2 regions of the Bacillus cereus group sp. BfR-BA-01316 genome follow, and region 2 is predicted to be linked to the other one. Evidence: a T-box and tRNA genes for the amino acid it is inferred to sense, from the RefSeq annotation. Region 2 holds a T-box; the other holds one or more tRNA genes.

Region 1 (10,143 bases), on a different contig from region 2:
ATAAGTTAACCTTCTGGTTCAGTTTGATTCTGCGTGGTTCCCTGCGCTACAACGCTGGTTTTGTTCACATTTCCCTCATCATATTTGACATTTTTAACTGCAAAATAAATAAGAAAATGTCCAGCTCCTAAAATACATAGTAAGAACGGTAAACTTTTTTCAGGTGGAAAGAATGTTACAGCACATAAAAAACTTAAAATGGAACAAATTCTTCCGGCATTTAACCATAATTCCCTGACAACTACGTATTCTACACGCCATTCTCTCGCCTGTTTTGCTCTACCAATTACATCGTATGTCATAGATCCGTACGGAACGAGTAAAATAGGATATGCAACCGCAATACATGCTGCATAAATAAGTAATTTCGTATATGTAACATTGAAAATAACTAAAAATACGACCGCATATAAAATAATGCCACCAAGTAAAATTGCTTTTTTCCGCCATTCTTTCTTTAACATACGAGCAACTAAATAATAGCATACAAATGATACTGCAGAGTTCACTAAACTATACTTCCCTAGTGCTAACTCGCTACCAGATGCTAAATAGACGTATACCGAAATAACGAAAATAAACGTTCCCTCTCTCAAACCTTGGAAGAAATGAGCACGCGTAATTCTTCCCCAGTTTTCATCAACTTGCCGCTCTTTCAATACTTGCACAATTTCATAGCGTCCTTCACATTCCCTCTTCGATAAAAAAAAGCTTAGAACGACTGCAACCGCAAATAGCATTAACGAGAGGAAGAAAACAACAGTATAACCACTCCATTTTTCCATACGTGAAATTGTATATCCTGCTGCTATCGGTCCAATCATTCCAGAGAACGATGTAAGAAGTCCTAGAAAACCGTTAAAAAAATCTCTTGTTTCTGGTTCTGTAATCTCAAATGTCAACAAGTTAAAAGCAAGCCAATAAAAACCATAACCAACTCCTAAAAGGGCTCCCATTAGTAAAATATAGTGAGATGCACTTTTCCCCGCTACTAAAACGACGATAAAAAAAACAGCTAACGTGCCTACACCGATTCTCAATAAAACCGAGCGATCAATACGTTTCGCTAATTTCCCGCCCACAAGAAATGTTAGAGGCTGCAATACAACGCTGGCCAAATTATACAAGCCCAGATTCACATAATTTTGTGTTTGCTTCCATAAATAAATGTTTACAAACGTATTCGATAAAGAAATTGCGAGCGTGTATAAACCTCCTATAACGAGCAATAATACTAAATCCCGATTCACTTCAACATCACCAATTACATGTTTCCACTTCATACACAACTCTCCTTTACTTCATGTTCTAGTCTTCCAAAGACAAGCTCAATTATGTAAAAGGAGAGCATAGAAAAAAGCTAGGAGAAAACTCCTAGCTTTTTTCTAGCTTTATTAACTTTAATTATTTTGCTTCTTGATAAAGTTTTTCAGCAACGTTCCAATCTACAACGTTCCAGAATGCACCGATGTAGTCAGGACGACGGTTTTGGTAATTTAAGTAGTAAGCATGCTCCCAAACATCTAAACCGATAACTGGAGTTTTACCTTCAGTTAGAGGAGAATCTTGGTTTGGAGTGCTTGTTACTTCTAACTCACCATTGTTTACTACTAACCAAGCCCAACCAGAACCGAAGCGAGTTGCGCCAGCTTTTGCGAATTCTTCTTTGAATGCATCAAAGCTACCGAATTTCGCTTCAATCGCAGTTGCAAGTTCGCCTACTGGTTGTCCCCCGCCGTTTGGAGATAGGATTGTCCAGAAGAATGTATGGTTAGCATGTCCGCCACCATTGTTACGTACTGCTGTACGGATTGCTTCAGGTACTTCGTTTAAGTTTGCAACTAATTCTTCAACGCTTTTGTCAGCTAATTCTGCATGACCTTCTAAAGCAGCGTTTAAGTTTGTAATATACGTGTTGTGATGTTTTGTATGATGGATGTTCATTGTTTCTTTATCAAAGTGAGGTTCTAAAGCATCATACGCATAAGGTAAATTTGGTAATTCGTGTTTTGCCATTGTTATATTCCTCCCGGTTTATGTATTGTCACTACATATGTGACCTACAACTTCATTCTACCCTAATTGCCATAGGGTGCAAACAAATAAATCGCTTTGTCTTGCTATCATTAAAGTAGCAAAATTCCCACTTCTTTTCAATTAAAATGCTCATATATCCCGTAAAAAAAGCTTCCTTCTACAAGGAAGCTTCCTGCTGACATAATAAACATATGAAATGGATATGGACCCTGTAGGACTCGAACCTACGACCGGACGGTTATGAGCCGTCTGCTCTAACCAACTGAGCTAAGGGTCCACGATTATGTATGTAACATTAAAAACAACTAAATTCCCATCGGATATATCGTTTGAAAAATGTAAGATAAATTTACCATATACAAAAGAAAAGTGTCAATTGTATTTTTCTCTACTAGAAGAAGTAAATTAATAAGAAGAAATTTAGTCCTCTCTACTATATGTAAGTATAATATATCTTGAGCTTCTCTAGATTCGTACGTTACAATGATTTTATACATACATAAAGGAAGTGAATCTATGTCCATTTTTACACAGCTAGCAAAAAGCGTATATTCGCCTAAAGATATGGCGCTTTTCCGTTTTCAAAAAATCGGTAAAACCATTTTGTATATTATGCTTCTTTGCCTAATCACTACTATTCCAAGAACTTTCTTGTACGGTAGCGTCATCCAAGATGGTGTTAACATGGTAAATAAAGTAATCGAAAAAGATTTACCTGATTTTAAAATCGAAAACGGCGAGCTACAAGCTGATATTGATCAACCTATCGAAAAAGAAGACGGAAACGCCCTTTTCGTATTTGATCCAAATTCAACAGACTTAGAAAAATATCAAAATAAAACAGGTTTATTTGTTTTAAAAGATAAAGTAGTCTCCATGGGAAATGGTCAAACACAAACATACTCCTATAATGACTTATTAGGCGCATCTCTTGAGAAAAAAGATTTACAAGACTTCATTTCGTTATTTGACAGTATTTATCCAATCTTATTATTCGTTATTGGGTTCTTACTGTACTTGTTCCAATTATTTATTACCTTTGTAGGAGTTACACTGCTTGCCTTCATCGGTTCTGCGATGAGCGGTCAGCGCAAATTATCTTATAAACAAGTTTGGACATTAACTGCTTACAGCTACACAATTCCAACAATCTTCTTTATGATTATGGATTTATTCAAAATAAACGTACCTGGTGCAACATTCATTTACATTGCAGTTGTGTTAATCGTTCTATACTTAACAATTAAAGAAGTTCCAAAACCGAAAGAAAAACAAGAACTATAAAAAAAAATGCCTAAATAGGCATTTTTTTTTTGGACAAGCATATATTCCTAGCAAAGGAGTGAAGGATATGAAGAGATTAGGTGTACTCTTATTCGTGCTTGTCCTCGGTTATATATTTTATTACGACATAAAAATCGGTACTTTACCGATGTTAAGTTCATACAAAAAAACCTCTGCTGCCCAAACGATAAAAAAAGAAAATACAGATGCAAAACAAAATAAAGAGAAAGAAACAGAAAAAGAAACGGATACAGTTTATAAAGCAATCGAAGTAAAAACTGGCGAGACCGTTCTTTCTATTACAGAACAAATTAATAAGAAAAAAATCCCTTCTATTGAAAAAGTAATTGATGATTTTAAGCAATTAAATAAAAATACATCTGCTACAAAAATCCAAGTTGGAAAGTCTTATAAATTCCCGTTATATCAATAAGCAATCACTTAATCCTTGTCAATTACATAAAGGCGCTGATACAATAGTAAAAGTGAAACCGAGTACTTTGGTTTCTATAGCCCTTTCTCACACATACTATCATTGATGTAAGGGACTAAAATAAGAAACTTCTTTTATAAGGAGAGCGATCAATTCGTGAATGAAATGACTCAACGTACAAAAACACGTCCAGTTAAAGTCGGTAATTTAACAATTGGCGGTAACAATGAATTAATTATACAAAGTATGACGACAACAAAAACACATGATGTTGAGGCTACAGTTGCTGAAATTAAACGTTTAGAAGAAGCTGGCTGTCAAGTTGTTCGTGTTGCTGTTCCAGACGAACGCGCAGCAAATGCTATTGCTGATATTAAAAAACAAATCAACATTCCACTTGTTGCTGATATTCATTTTGATTATCGCCTTGCTTTAAAAGCAATCGAAGGCGGCATTGATAAAGTACGTATCAATCCAGGTAACATTGGACGTCGCCATAAAGTAGAAGCTGTTGTAAATGCAGCGAAAGAGCGTGGCATTCCAATCCGTATCGGTGTAAATGCCGGTTCATTAGAACGTCATATTTTAGAAAAGTATGGATATCCAACTGCTGATGGTATGGTCGAGAGCGCACTGCACCATATTAAAATTTTAGAGGACTTAGATTTCCACGATATTATCGTATCAATGAAAGCCTCTGATGTTAACTTAGCAATTGAAGCATACGAAAAAGCTGCTCGCGCTTTTGATTATCCATTACATTTAGGTATTACAGAATCAGGAACATTGTTTGCTGGAACTGTAAAAAGTGCCGCCGGTCTTGGAGCAATTTTAAGTAAAGGCATCGGAAATACACTTCGTATTTCTTTAAGTGCTGATCCAGTTGAAGAAGTAAAAGTTGCACGTGAACTATTAAAGTCATTCGGTCTTGCATCTAATGCCGCAACACTTATTTCTTGTCCAACTTGTGGTCGTATTGAAATCGACCTAATTAGCATTGCTAATGAAGTCGAAGAATACATCTCTACGCTTCAAGTTCCAATTAAGGTTGCAGTACTCGGCTGCGCCGTAAACGGTCCTGGTGAAGCTCGTGAAGCTGACATCGGTATTGCCGGTGCACGCGGAGAAGGTTTATTATTCCGTAAAGGGCAAGTCGTTCGTAAAGTACCAGAAGAAACAATGGTAGAAGAACTGAAAAAAGAAATTGATGTAATCGCTGCTGAAATGGCTGCCGAACGAGATAAAGAAAAAGAAAAACAAGAACAATAAAAGAAGGTTGCCCACAATTTTTGTGAGCAACCTTTTTTTACATTTAAATTAAAAGCTCGTCAATTATATAACCGACGAGCCCTCTCATTTTGCACATTTTGGGCAACGACCATATATTTCAAACTTATGCCCGGTTACCTCATAACCTTTAAAATCTTTATTCATAAAATCCATTGGGCAAGAAGTGATTTTTTTCGTACCACCACAATCTAAACAAATGAAATGGTGATGATGTTCCATAATTGAGCATGTAAAACGAAAATGCTTTTCACCATTTAATTCCGTTTGCTCTAAAACACCGACTTCAGCAAAAACCGTTAAGTTACGATAAATCGTATCAAAACTAAGTCCTGGATAATCATCCTTCATATGCTCTAAAACATCTTTCGCAGTTAAATAACGATTATGCGCCGCGAATAATCTTAGCATCTCTTCCCTTTTCCCCGTATGTTTATATCCTTTTTCCTTCATTAGGCGTAAAGCTTCTGTTAGATTCATACCTATCCCTACTTTATGCAGTTTTTTTCTTCTTCCATAAAATCGCACCGATTAAAATAAGAACCGCTATCATAACAATTGTACCACCTGGTGCTAGATCAAGTTGATACGAAGCAAACATTCCACCAATTACTGCAATTTCACCAAATAAAATGGAAAAGAAAATTGTTTGTTTAAATCCTTTTGCAATACGAATACTTGCTGCAACTGGTAACGTCATTAAAGATGATACGAGAAGAACACCTACAACCCGCATTGAGACCGCAATTACAAGAGCAACTAATATAATGAAAATAAAGTGAATCCACTTTGCACTCAAACCCGTTGATACAGCGTATTCCTCATCAAATGATAGTAAAAACAACTCTTTGTATAATAAAACAATCGTTGCAATAACAACAATTGCTACAACACCGATAATAATTAAATCCGTACTTGTCACAGCACTTACACTACCAAATAAATAACTAAATAAATCTGTGTTAAATCCATTTGCAAGTGAAATAAAAATAACACCGATTCCCATCCCTGCTGAAAGTATAATCGGAATTGCTAACTCTTGATAATGTTTATATACAGTACGTAATTTTTCAATTAGCAATGCTCCACCGATTGAAAAAAACATTCCCATATATAAAGGGTTTAAAAACCCACCAGTAAAGATTGTCTTTTCAAGTAATAAACTAGCTGCAATTCCTGATAACGTCACATGACTTAATGCATCCGCAATAAGCGACATGCGGCGAATTACAACGAACACGCCGATAAGTGGTCCGACAAGCCCTATTAAAACACCAGCGTATAAAGAATTACGTAAAAAATCATATTGTAAAAAATCCTGTATCATTATATCCTCCCGTGATGCCCATGTTCATGTTCTAAGCGATGAACATGATGTCCATATAAAATCGACATTTCTGCATCTTCTAACTCTCGGAATTTCTCTACATTCCCATGGAAATGTAGATGCTGATTTAAACATGCAACATGCGTCACCTTCTCTGTTACAGCACCCATATCGTGCGTAACAAGAATTAACGTGATTCCTAGCCTTTTGTTTAAATCCTCTAGTATCTCATAGAAGCTTTCCACATTTTTTACATCGATCCCAACAGTAGGTTCGTCCAAAATAAGCAATTCCGGATTGCTTACAAGTGCACGAGCAATAAATACACGCTGTTGTTGTCCACCAGAAAGTTCTCCAATGTTACGACCTTGAAACTCACTCATACCTACATCAGCAATCGCTTGTTCTACTTTCGCATTATCGTCTTTCGTAAAAAAGCGAAAAAGCCCCTTTTTCGAAACAAGCCCCATTGAAACAACTTCAAAAACAGTTGCCGGGAAACCTGAGTTAAAACTACTTGCCTTTTGGGATACATAACCAACTTTATTCCACTCTTTAAATTTCTTACTATCAATGCCAAACAATCGAATACTTCCTTGCTTTGGTTTTAAAACACCCAATAAACATTTAAGTAAAGTCGATTTCCCTGAACCATTTGGTCCAACTAAACCTAAAAAAGCTCCCTTCGGAACTTGCAAATTAATATCTTCTAACACGTTGCGATCTTCATATCGAAACGTTAATCCTTCTATTTCCAATATATTATTCATATCATCTCACCTATTTTAATTCAGAATGATTCCGATTTATCTCTATTTGAATTATAGTACAGCTTATTATAGTTGTAAACCAATCTGCCTAAAATATATTCTTTATTTCAAGAAACCTTATTATTATAACAAAAAGCAGAGAAGAATTCTCTGCTTTCAAAAGATATTACAATTAACTTTTTAGTGAATTGCTGATTTAAACTTACCACCATTTGTCTCTTGTGTATTCATAATCGTAACAAATGCATTTTCATCAATTTCATGCACAATTGATTTTAACTTCGTCACTTCCAGACGTGTTACAACTGCATAAATAACTTCTTTTTCTTTATCTGTATAGCCACCTTTAGCAACAAGTTTTGTTGTTCCACGACCAAGGCGGTGTAAAATTGCATTTGACACTTCCTCATATTGATCCGATACTATTAAAACTGCTTTCGTTTCGTCCAATCCTTGAATTACCGTATCAATTGTTTTGAATGCGATATAGTACGTCATAACAGAATACATCGCTTGTTCAACACCAAAAACAAATGCTGCCCATGCAAAAATGAATAAGTTCACAAACATTACGAATTCACCAACAGAAAACGGTAATTTCTTCGTTAATAGAATTCCCATAATCTCCGTCCCGTCTAACGATCCACCATGACGAATAACAAGTCCTACACCAATCCCTAAAATAAGACCGCCAAAAACTGTTGCTAAAATCGGCTCTGTTGTAAATGGCGGGATAGCATGCAACGTTGATTCAATAAATGCTAAAGCTACAATTCCAAATGCTGAAGATAACATGAATGTTTTTCCAATTTGCTTATACCCAGAGTACATAAACGGAATGTTGAGGACAACAACTAAAGTAGAAAAACTTAACCACCAAATATTAGGAGTAAGATAATCTAATATAAGAGAAATACCAATAATTCCACCATCAATAATTTTATTTGGCATTAAAAATAGTTCAATCGCTACCGCCGCACACGCTGCCCCAAAGACAATCATAACTAAACGATATACAAGATGAATAACACTTTCTTTTCGATGTTGCTTTTTTTCCATAAGTCCTCCTTATACTCTTTATCTATAGTTTTGTCCTTATATTATAACATAAGCTTCTTTTCCCCATTGAAAAAATGCACCTTGATACGAATATGTACAAGCTATGGGTACATATATTTCGATAGAAGAACGTGTGAAGGAGGACAACACGATGAACCTCATTAAACAAATTGTGAACAAAAAATTAAATCATATTTCTACAAAAGAGTTATTGAAATATAGTAAAGAATACGAAGTTCCAATCACAACTGCACAAGCTGATAAAATCGTTTTACTTATGAAAGGGAAAAACATTAACATTTACGATAATACCGAGCGACTAGATTTGTTAAAACAAATCGCTAAAGTAACTACTCCTGCCACTGCCCAACAAGTAAATATTTTATTTCAGCAGCTATTAAAATAAGGAGGGGAAAATCCCCTCCTTATTGCGCTTTAATTTTCCCAAGAATTCCTTCATCAAAAGTACCATTTTTCAGCATTTCGATTTCTAATTTATATGGTGGCTTCTTATCTTTTTTATCTTCACCTACATACGGCGTTTCAAGAATTTTTGGTACGTGCGTAAGTTGTGGGTGATGCACAATGTGATGCAATGCCTTATAGCCAATATGACCAAAACCAATATTCTCATGACGGTCTTTTCCAGCTCCGCATACATTTTTGCTATCGTTAATATGAAGTACTTGTAAACGATTTATCCCAACAATTTTATCAAATTCGTTTAACACACCGTCAAAATCATTTACAAGGTCATAACCTGCATCATGCGTATGACACGTATCAAAACATACAGATAGTTTTTCATTATATTTCACACCATCAATAATTTTCGCAATTTCTTCAAAGCTACGACCGCATTCTGTTCCCTTTCCTGCCATCGTTTCTAGCGCAATATTAACCGTTTGTTCTGGCGTTATTACTTCATTAAGCCCTTTAATAATTTGTTGAATACCAGCATCGGCTCCTGCACCAACGTGAGCTCCTGGGTGAAGAACAATTTGTCTTGCTACCCCTAATGCTGCCGTTCTTTCAATTTCCATACGCAGGAAATCAACACCTAATTGGAACGTCTCAGGTTTCGTCGTATTCCCAACATTAATAATATACGGAGCATGGACGATAATTTCCTCGATACCGTTTAGTTCCATATGTTTTCTTCCTGCTTCTATATTCAATTCTTCAATTGGTTTTCTTCGTGTATTTTGTGGCGCACCTGTATAAATCATGAACGTTGTTGCACCGTATGAAACAGCCTCTTCACTTGCTGCTAATAACATCTTCTTACCACTCATTGAAACATGAGATCCAATCTTTAACATACAATCACCTCTTCAATATACAATAGATATAATGATAGCATAATTTGTAGAAATATGTAGCGAATTGTTTGTTCACACAAAAGGCACTACACAAATTAAACTGACTATTTAAACAATCTGCACTCTACACCTAAATTAATTGGATAAAGTGAAACTTTAGTCAACGTTTTTTCTACCCCTCACTAATTATTAATCTGCATTAATCGATTTTCTCTCAAGTAGTGAGATAAAAAAAAATAAGGGAAATCCCTTATCTTTTTTTATTGCTATATTTTTTCTTCACTTTGTCACGTTCTGTGGCAAGTTTTCGTTTATAGTTTGGTTTTACTTTTTTCGGCTTTTTAACAACTTTTGTTGCCATAACATCTAGTCCATCATTTGGTTTTTTACGGCTCTTACGACGACGACGGTCACCTAAATCCGCCCATTCATCTCCGCGTAAATCTACATGCTTAAACTCAATATTACGTTGTTTTTCTAAGCTATCTAATGCTTCTTCGTTTGCTGGATCATAAATCGTCACTGCAATACCTGAATGACCCGCACGTGCAGTTCTTCCAACACGGTGAACGAAGAAATCTAAATCTGGTGGAAGTTCATAGTTAATAACATGGCTAATTCCTT
Region 2 (10,143 bases):
TATTTCAGATGGAAAAAGGCTTGGAAATATTGGAGATATTGATTTTGATATAGACACAGGGAAGATTAGGGCAGTTATTATTTCCAAGCAGACACGTATGCTAGGACTCTTTGGAAAGGAAGTAGAATTTGTGATTCCTTGGGAGCAAATTATGAAAATTGGGGAAGATGTCATACTTGTCAGAGTAGATAATATTAATTCTGTAACAGAATCAATACAAACACCGACAATTTCATAAAGAATATTACAAATTCCTCTTTTTTTTCAGTTGTCATTATGAAAAAATAAAAGTATGGTAAAATAGACAGGAAGTACCATGCTTTTTTCTATTATTTTAATTAAAAGGAGCCGCTTTTATGAGAGAACCATTTAAATATGTGGACGGTATACTGTATTTACAAGCGTGGAAAGAACTTGGAAACATTACTGTTGGATTTACGACAAAAGATGGTGGCGTAAGTACAGGCTCCTTTCATGCGATGAATTTAGGATTACATGTGAATGATATCGTGGAGAATGTTCATGAAAACAGACGCATTTTAGCGAATAAGTTACAAAAACCATTAGAAAAATGGATTTGCTCTGAACAAGTTCATGACCATCATGTTGAGAAAGTAGGAGTGCAAGAAAAAGGGAAAGGCATTTATTCATATGAAGACGGTATTCCAAAAACGGATGGCATTTATACGACTAACAAAGATGTTCTCTTAACATCTTGTTACGCTGATTGTGTTCCGCTCTATTTTTATGCACCATCACATGATATGATAGGACTTGCGCATGCTGGGTGGAAAGGGACTGTAACAGAGATTGCGAAAGAAATGATTCAAAAGTGGAATGCAGAAGGTGTTTCAAGTGATGAAATTCATGTCGCGATTGGTCCTGCAATCGGATCATGTTGTTATGTTGTTGATGATCGTGTATTAACAGCAACACAGCAAGTAGTAAACGGATCTGTTCCCTATAAAGTAATTTCTGATGGTCAGTATGCAATTAATTTAAAAGAAGTTAATCGTATATTATGTGTACAAGCAGGCATAAAAGAAGAACATATTGTAATGTCATCTCTTTGTACAAGCTGTGAAGAACAATTATTTTTCTCTCATCGTCGTGATCAAGGTAAGACGGGGAGAATGTTGAGTTTCATAGGTTTTAAGGAGGAGTGAAGTAAGTGACAGTGCAAGGGAATTTAGTAGATGTAAACGAAGCAATTAAAGAATCTTGTGTACGAGCTGGACGTTCGATGAAAGATATTAAGCTCGTTGCAGTTACAAAAACTGTAGGAATTGAAAAAACAAGCGAAGTAATTGAAGCAGGAATTATTGATTTAGGTGAAAATAGAAATGAAGGTTTCTTACAAAAATACGAGCATTTCGGTTCAAAAGTGAATTGGCATTTTATTGGATCATTGCAAACGAGAAAAGTAAAAGAAATCATTAATGAGATTGATTATTTACATTCATTAGATCGTCTTTCGCTTGCAAAAGAAATTCAAAAACGTGCTGATAAGAAAGTTAAATGCTTTATTCAAGTGAAAACATCATCTGAAGAATCAAAGCAAGGATTGGCGATAGAAGAAACAATTTCTTTTATTCAAAGTTTGCAAGAATTGGATAAGATTGAAGTGGTAGGATTAATGACAATGGCTCCGTTTACAGGAGAAGAGGAAGAGATTCGTCGCTGCTTTAAGGAATTGCGCATGCTACAAACAGAGGTGCAGGAGCTAGAATTATTACATGCACCATGTAAAGAATTATCAATGGGAATGTCAAATGATTACACGATTGCAATTGAGGAAGGCGCTACATATATTCGTTTGGGAACGGTTTTAGTAGGAAAAGCGTAGGAGGAAGGAGAAAGTTATTATGAGTTGGTCAAAAGTAAAATACTTCTTTTTTGACACACCGGAAGAAAAAGAAGCAGCTCAATATAGTTATGAAAAGGAGCAAACAGACATGAAAAAGCAACAAAATCCCCCAGAACAACAAGATGTTCCGTTTGCGAAAGTGCAACCGAAGCAAAATGTAGTGAGTATTGAAACAGCGAAGCAATCTTCAAAAGTTGTTTTACTAGAACCACGCACATATTCGGAAGCGCAAGGCATTTCGGATCACTTAAAAGGTAGACGAGCTGTTGTAATTAATTTGCAAAGAATGTCTACAGATCAAGCTGTACGTATCGTTGACTTTTTAAGTGGTACTGTATACGCTATAGACGGGGATATTCAAAAAATAGGCCCGAAAACATTTATGTGTACACCTGAAAATGTTGATATCGTTGGTGCGATTTCAGAGTTATTCGGTGAAGAAGAAGAGACAAATATAAAGAGGTGGTAATACGCCATGACAACAGTTTTAACAGTGTTACTTACTGCTATCGAGATTTACTCGTGGGCACTAATTATTTACATTCTCCTATCATGGTTTCCTGGTGCAAAGGAATCAGCTTTTGGAGATTTTCTTGCGCGTATTTGTGAACCGTATTTAGAGCCATTTAGGAGGTTTATTCCACCATTTGGTATGATTGATATTTCTCCACTTGTTGCTATTATTGCCTTGAAACTTGCTAGAGGTGGTTTAGTAAGTTTATTCAACTATTTTTTATAGTGTGAGGTTAAATACATGAGCATCTACGAGCATTTTAGACCTGATGAACAGGTCTTTGTGGATAAAGTATTAGAGTGGAAACAGGCTGCTGAGTACCATCAAGTCAAGTTAACAGATTTTCTTGATCCAAGACAGCAACAAATTGTTTCTATGGTAATAGGGCAAGGAGATGTAGCTGTACGGTTTGATGGTGCGATGCCTGAAGCCGAACGGAAAAGAGCACTAATTTATCCAGATTATCTAGAATTAAATGAAGAGGAATTTCAAGTAGAAGTATTAGAAATTGACTACCCTTCCAAGTTTTTCACGCTAGAACATAGGCAAATATTAGGTGCATTCATGTCACTTGGTTTAACAAGGGAAAAATGTGGTGATATTTTGCTTCAAGAAGATCGTGCCCAAATTGCAGTTGCGAAAGAAGTTGTATCCTATATTGAAATGAACTTACAATCAATAGGGAAAATGAAAGTCACACTCTCTCCTATACAAGTAGAGAAAATTTTGCGTGTAGGTGAAAAGTGGGGAGAAAAATCTGGAACAGTTTCGTCACTTCGTCTAGATGTTTTATTAGCTGAAATGCTGCATATATCTAGGCAGAAGGTACAGCCTCTTATAAAAGGTGGCTTAGTAAAAGTCAATTGGAAAACAGTAGAGCAAACTTCGTATGAATGTTTTCCGGGGGATGTTTTCTCGGTTAGAGGGTATGGACGAAGTAAATTATTTTCTGTAGAAGGTAAAACGAAGCGCGACAAATGGAGAGTTTTGTATGGTATACTAAAATGATTGGTTTTTTAGAAGGAAATTCTCTTATTTTGTCGAAGAAAAGATATAATTGAAAGAGGAAATTTAGATAACTACTTGGAGGTGGCGTTGTGCCGTTAACACCATTAGATATTCATAACAAAGAATTTGGTCGCGGATTTCGTGGCTACGATGAAGATCAAGTAAATGAGTTTCTTGATCAAATCATCAAAGATTATGAATTAGTCATTCGTGAGAAAAAAGCTTTAGAAGAAAAGGTTGCACAATTAGAAGGAAAGTTAGACCATTTTTCTAATATTGAAGATACGCTGAACAAATCTATCATTGTCGCACAAGAAGCTGCTGAAGAAGTGAAGCGTAATGCACAAAAAGAAGCAAAATTAATTGTACGTGAAGCAGAAAAAAATGCAGATCGTATCATTAATGAAGCGTTAGTGAAATCAAGAAAAGTTGCTTTTGATATTGAAGAGTTGAAGAAACAAGCGAAAGTATTCCGAACTCGTTTCCGTATGTTATTAGAAACACAACTTGAAATGTTAAACAACGATGATTGGGATAAACTAATTGAATTAGAAGACGAAGTGGACGAGCTGTTGAAAAAAGAAGAAACAGTGTAAGCTTGACGTTTTTCTCATTATTACATATAATTTTAAACAACATATTTATTAAGAAAAACGAAGATAGGGATAAGTACCTTTTTCATACCTTATATAGCGAACTGAGGATGGTGTAAGCTCAGGATAAGGAGATAATGGGAAATATCACCCTGGAGTTCCGCGCTGAACAAATGAAGTAAGCGTAGGCGTATATTCGCGTTAAGAATATAAAGAGGATTTTATGCATACGTATAGGATCTACTAGGGTGGTACCGCGGGAGACTTTCTCGTCCCTTTTTGGGATGAGAAAGTCTCTTTTTTATTCCGTTTTTTAGGTATTTCTTTTATACATGTAAGGAGGAATTGAGCATGGAGTACAAAAATACATTACTAATGCCAAAAACAGAGTTCCCAATGCGTGGGAATTTACCGAAACGCGAGCCTGCAATGCAAGAAAAATGGGCTGAAATGAATATTTATGAAAAAGTGCAAGAACATACGAAAGGTCGTCCTTTATTTGTACTACATGATGGACCTCCATATGCGAATGGTGACATTCATATGGGACATGCATTAAATAAAGTATTAAAGGACTTTATTGTTCGCTATAAATCAATGACTGGATACTGTGCACCATATGTACCAGGTTGGGATACACACGGTTTACCGATTGAACAAGCTTTAACGAATAAAGGTGTAAAACGTAAAGAAATGACAGTTGCTGAGTTCCGTAAGTTATGCGCAGAGTATGCATATGAGCAAGTAGAACGTCAACGTGAACAATTTAAGCGTTTAGGTGTACGTGCAGATTGGGATAATCCATATATTACTTTAGAGCCAGCTTATGAAGCACAACAAATTAAAGTGTTTGGTGACATGGCGAAAAAAGGTTATATCTATAAAGGACAGAAACCAGTTTACTGGTCTCCAACGAGTGAATCAGCTTTAGCAGAAGCTGAAATTGAATACCAAGATAAAAAATCAGCATCTATTTACGTAGCATTCCCTGTAAAAGACGGAAAGAACGTATTAGAAGGTGATGAGAAGTTCATTATTTGGACAACAACACCTTGGACGTTACCTGCTAACTTAGGTATTTCTGTTCATCCAGAACTTGAATATGCTATTGTGAAAGTAAATGATGAGAAATATATTATTGCTTCTGAACTATTTGAGACAGTTGAAAAAACGTTAGAATGGGAAAATGCTGAAGTTGTGAAAACGGTAAAAGGTAGCGAACTTGAGTATACAGTTGCAAAACACCCATTCTACGATCGTGACTCATTAGTTATGCTAGGGGAGCACGTTACAACAGATGCTGGTACAGGTTGTGTTCATACAGCACCTGGGCACGGGGAAGACGATTTCCTTGTTGGTAAGAAATATGGTTTAGAAGTTCTTTGTCCAGTTGATGATAAAGGTGTATTAACAAATGAAGCACCTGGATTTGAAGGCCTATTCTATGATAAAGCTAATAAACCAATTACGGAAAAATTAGAAGAAGTAGGTGCGTTACTAAAATTAACATTTATTACGCATTCATACCCACATGATTGGAGAACGAAAAAACCAATTATTTTCCGTGCAACAGCACAGTGGTTTGCATCTATTGAAGCATTCCGTAAAGAATTATTACAAGCTGTTGAAGAAACGAAATGGGTGCCAGCGTGGGGTGAGACTCGTCTTCATAATATGGTTCGTGACCGTGGTGATTGGTGTATTTCTCGTCAACGTGCATGGGGTGTACCAATTCCAGTGTTTTATGCGGAAAATGGAGACCCAATTATTACAGATGAAACAATTAGCAATGTAGCAAATTTATTCCGTGAACACGGTTCTAACATATGGTTCGAGCGTGAAGCGAAAGATTTATTACCAGAAGGATTTACACATCCAGGTAGCCCAAATGGTGAATTCCGTAAAGAAACAGATATTATGGATGTATGGTTTGATTCAGGTTCTTCTCACCAAGCGGTATTAGAAGAGCGTGATGATTTACAACGTCCAGCAGATTTATATTTAGAAGGATCTGACCAATATCGTGGTTGGTTTAACTCTTCATTATCAACAGCAGTTGCTGTAACAGGTAAAGCACCGTATAAAGGTGTTCTAAGCCACGGTTTCGTACTAGATGGTGACGGACGTAAAATGAGTAAGTCGATTGGAAACATCGTTGTACCGAAGAAAATTATGGATCAATTAGGCGGAGATATTTTACGCTTATGGGTTTCTTCTGTTGACTATCAATCTGATGTACGTATTTCAGATGATATTTTAAAACAAGTAGCAGAAGTATATCGTAAAATCCGTAATACATTCCGTTTCTTATTAGGAAACTTAGATGACTTTAATCCAAGTGAAAATACAGTGGCGGCAGCTGAGCTTCGTGAAGTGGACCGTTACATGTTAGTAAAATTAAATGACTTAATTACAAAAGTAAAAGAAGCATATGAAGCATATGACTTTGCGGCAGTATATCACGCAATCCATAACTTCTGTACAATTGATTTAAGCTCATTCTATTTAGACTTTGCGAAAGACATTTTATATATTGAAGGTGCAAATCACCACGATCGCCGCGCAATTCAAACAGTATTATATGATGTTCTTGTTGCATTAACAAAACTTGTAACACCAATCTTACCTCATACAGCTGATGAAGTATGGCCTTATGTTCCTGGTGCAGAAGAAGAAAGCGTACAGTTAACTAATATGCCAGAAGTTGTAGAAGTAGATGGTGCTGAAGCGTTAAAAACAAAATGGGATGCATTTATGACGTTACGTGATGACGTATTAAAAGCTTTAGAAGTTGCTCGTAATGAAAAAGTAATTGGTAAGTCATTAAATGCAAGTATTACACTATATCCGACTGCAGAAATGAAAGCTATGTTAGAGTCTATTAGTGAAGACTTAAAACAACTATTTATCGTTTCTGAGTATAAACTTGGTGGTATGATAGAAGAAGCGCCAGCAGATGCGCCTAAGTATGAGCATACAGCGGTTGTTGTAGCTCAGGCAACGGGTGACACATGTGAACGTTGTTGGGTTGTTTCAGAAACAATTGGTAAAGATGCGGAACATGAAACATTATGTGAGCGTTGTGCAACGGTTGTTAAAGAAAACTATGTAAAATAATGAAAAAACTGACTGCTCATAATAGCAGTCAGTTTTTTGTTGATGATATACCGAAATAACTTTCACTCTCTTTCCTATGAAGGAAAAATGTGTGTGAGGTAAGCGTGGAAATTTCGGACACACTAATTGTACATTGCAGCTGGGAGGAATGTACACGTGAATGGAATTTATATGGAAATAAAAGAAGAATTGCAATTGATGAGAAAAGAGTTGCAAGATAGACTGGCGAAAGAAGTAATGCACACATACTATATGGAATTTGGGCAAGAACTTGGACACGAAATAAAGGAAGAGACAAAGAAAAAATTGCTATTACATGATATAAAAGAGGATTTAAAAGATGTAGAACGTGCATTGTTTAAAATGGAAATAGATATGTACGGTATTTGTGAAGAAACTGGAAGAGCGATTCCTACAAAACAAATGAAAACAATGCCGACTGCTCGTACTATTCATGAATTTTTCTATGAAAAGGTAAATGTATGAATGCACACAACGATATTATGTTACCTTTTTTTAATTTATTTTATTCTTCCGTAAAGGTTCATTGTGAAAAGTTAGCAGCTATGCTAAAATTTTGAGGTACACTGTCTTTGTGGGGGAAATGAAAATGATATATTATGTAATAGCGTTATTTGTCATTGCCATCGATCAAATATCGAAGTGGCTAATTGTAAAGAACATGGAATTGGGTACGAGCATTCCGATTATCGATAATGTATTATACATAACATCACATCGAAATAGAGGAGCTGCCTGGGGTATTTTAGAAAATAAAATGTGGTTTTTCTACATTATTACAGTCATTTTCGTAGTATTTATCGTATTTTATATGAAAAAATATGCGAAAACGGACAAGCTTCTAGGTATTTCATTAGGTCTAATTTTAGGCGGAGCAATTGGCAATTTTATTGATCGTGTATTTAGACAAGAAGTAGTGGATTTCATTCACGTGTATATTTTCTCGTACAACTATCCAGTATTCAATATAGCTGACTCAGCATTATGTATTGGAGTTGTATTAATTATTATTCAAACAGTATTAGAAGGAAAGAAAACGAAGGAGTAATTGAATGAGTGAAGTAGTACAAGTAACAGTTGCAGAAGAACAAAAAAGCGAGCGAATTGATAAATTTGTTGCAGAAATAAATAGTGAATGGTCACGTTCACAAGTACAGCAATGGATTAAAGATGCTGTTGTGACGGTAAATGGAAAATCAGTTAAAGGGAATTATAAAGTAAAAGGAAATGATGAAATTACAGTAACAATTCCCGAGCCAGAAGAGTTAGATATTCAACCGGAAGATATGAATTTAGAAGTTTATTATGAAGATGCCGATGTACTAGTTGTAAATAAGCCGCGTGGAATGGTAGTACATCCAGCACCAGGGCATACGAAAGGTACGCTTGTAAATGGACTTATGCACCATTGTACAGACCTATCAGGTATTAACGGTGTAATGCGCCCTGGTATAGTGCACCGTATTGATAAGGATACATCTGGACTATTAATGGTTGCTAAAAATGATATGGCGCACGAATCACTTGTAAATCAACTTGTAGCAAAAACGGTAACAAGACGCTATAAAGCGATTGTACATGGTGTAATTCCACATGATAAAGGAACAATTGATGCTCCAATTGGTCGTGATAAAAAAGAACGTCAAAGTATGACCGTTGATGAAAACGGTAAGAATGCTGTTACACATTTCCAAGTGTTAGAGCGATTTAAGGATTTCACACTTGTAGAATGTCGCTTAGAAACGGGACGTACACACCAAATTCGTGTTCATATGAAATATATTGGTTATCCACTTGCAGGGGATCCAAAGTATGGTCCGAAGAAAACATTAGATATGAATGGACAAGCACTTCATGCAGGGATTTTAGGTTTCAATCACCCTCGTACTGGTGAATATATTGAGTTTGAGGCACCGATTCCAGAAGTGTTTGAAGAAGCACTAAATATTTTACGGAAATAGTATTGACAAATCATAAGAAAACTGAGATACTGACAACAGTTAAATAATGATCCTTTAACACAGCCCCGTGAGGTTGAGAAGGTAACGGTTTGAAATACTTAGGGTATGCTGTACCCTTTTTTCAAAAGTCCTCTCACACACGCTGAGAGGACTTTTTTTATACCATTACTCTCACGCAAGAAAAAAAAACTTGGAGGTGTAGAGCATGCAAGAGAAAGCTGTCGTTTTAGATGACCAAATGATTCGCCGCGCTTTAACACGAATTAGTCATGAAATCGTGGAACGAAATAAAGGTGTCGATAATTGTGTTCTTGTCGGAATAAAAACACGTGGAATTTTTATTGCACAACGTTTGGCAGAACGAATTGGTCAAATTGAAGGAAAAGAGATGGAAGTAGGAGAGTTAGATATTACGTTATATCGTGATGATTTAACACTACAATCGAAACATAAAGAACCACTTGTAAAAGGTTCTGATATTCCTGTAGATATTACGAAGAAAAAAGTTATCCTTGTGGATGATGTGTTATATACAGGAAGAACAGTTCGAGCAGCAATGGATGCTCTTATGGATTTAGGTAGACCATCACAAATCCAATTGGCTGTTCTTGTTGATAGAGGTCATCGTGAATTACCAATTCGCGCTGATTATGTAGGAAAGAACATCCCAACATCTAGTGAAGAGCGTATCGAGGTTGATTTGCAAGAGACAGATCAACAAGATCGAGTAAGCATATACGATAAGTAAAGCCCTTTTAAATGTAGTCCTGTGAGGCTGCCAAAGGGTCTTGGCTTTCATATGTCAAATTTGGCATATGAAAGTGTAGGACTCTTTGTGCACAGGCACAAAGAGTTTTTTTATTGCAAAAATTAAAACTGAAGGAGGATGTAACAATGGAGCAAAAGCCAGTGTTAGACATTCATGAAGTACCGAAACCGGGAAAATGGTTATTATTAAGTATACAACATTTGTTCGCGATGTTTGGATCAACAGTGCTTGTTCCGTTTTTAACAGGACTGAATCCATCAGTAGCTTTAATATCAAGTGGGTTAGGAACGCTA

The links. The T-box of region 2 lies ahead of ileS2 (isoleucine--tRNA ligase). A T-box ahead of a tRNA ligase gene usually reads a tRNA of that ligase, here a tRNA-Ile.
Region 1: it encodes a tRNA-Ile, which carries the amino acid that the T-box ahead of ileS2 (isoleucine--tRNA ligase) is inferred to sense. The anticodon was not compared.

The regions. Positions count from the first base shown of each region.
Region 1 is NZ_JAKUGX010000002.1:130,524-140,666, forward strand. Features, by position in the region: gene MR071_RS02365 (MFS transporter) at 6-1,283, opposite strand; gene sodA (superoxide dismutase [Mn]) at 1,405-2,016, opposite strand; tRNA gene MR071_RS02375 (tRNA-Ile) at 2,241-2,314, opposite strand; gene yqgB (protein YqgB) at 2,554-3,321, shown strand; gene MR071_RS02385 (hypothetical protein) at 3,389-3,754, shown strand; gene ispG (flavodoxin-dependent (E)-4-hydroxy-3-methylbut-2-enyl-diphosphate synthase) at 3,920-5,023, shown strand; gene MR071_RS02395 (Fur family transcriptional regulator) at 5,108-5,521, opposite strand; gene MR071_RS02400 (metal ABC transporter permease) at 5,535-6,368, opposite strand; gene MR071_RS02405 (metal ABC transporter ATP-binding protein) at 6,368-7,138, opposite strand; gene MR071_RS02410 (YitT family protein) at 7,319-8,197, opposite strand; gene MR071_RS02415 (DUF2624 domain-containing protein) at 8,349-8,603, shown strand; gene MR071_RS02420 (deoxyribonuclease IV) at 8,623-9,519, opposite strand; gene MR071_RS02425 (DEAD/DEAH box helicase) at 9,770-10,143, opposite strand, start outside.
Region 2 is NZ_JAKUGX010000007.1:10,905-21,047, reverse strand. Features, by position in the region: gene MR071_RS08125 (YlmC/YmxH family sporulation protein) at 1-238, shown strand, start outside; gene pgeF (peptidoglycan editing factor PgeF) at 357-1,166, shown strand; gene MR071_RS08115 (YggS family pyridoxal phosphate-dependent enzyme) at 1,172-1,846, shown strand; gene MR071_RS08110 (cell division protein SepF) at 1,866-2,336, shown strand; gene MR071_RS08105 (YggT family protein) at 2,343-2,606, shown strand; gene MR071_RS08100 (YlmH family RNA-binding protein) at 2,622-3,389, shown strand; gene divIVA (septum site-determining protein DivIVA) at 3,479-3,985, shown strand; T-box leader at 4,037-4,262, shown strand; gene ileS2 (isoleucine--tRNA ligase) at 4,334-7,099, shown strand; gene MR071_RS08085 (TraR/DksA C4-type zinc finger protein) at 7,256-7,585, shown strand; gene lspA (lipoprotein signal peptidase LspA) at 7,710-8,168, shown strand; gene MR071_RS08075 (RluA family pseudouridine synthase) at 8,173-9,081, shown strand; gene pyrR (bifunctional pyrimidine operon transcriptional regulator/uracil phosphoribosyltransferase) at 9,287-9,829, shown strand; gene uraA (uracil permease) at 9,976-10,143, shown strand, end outside.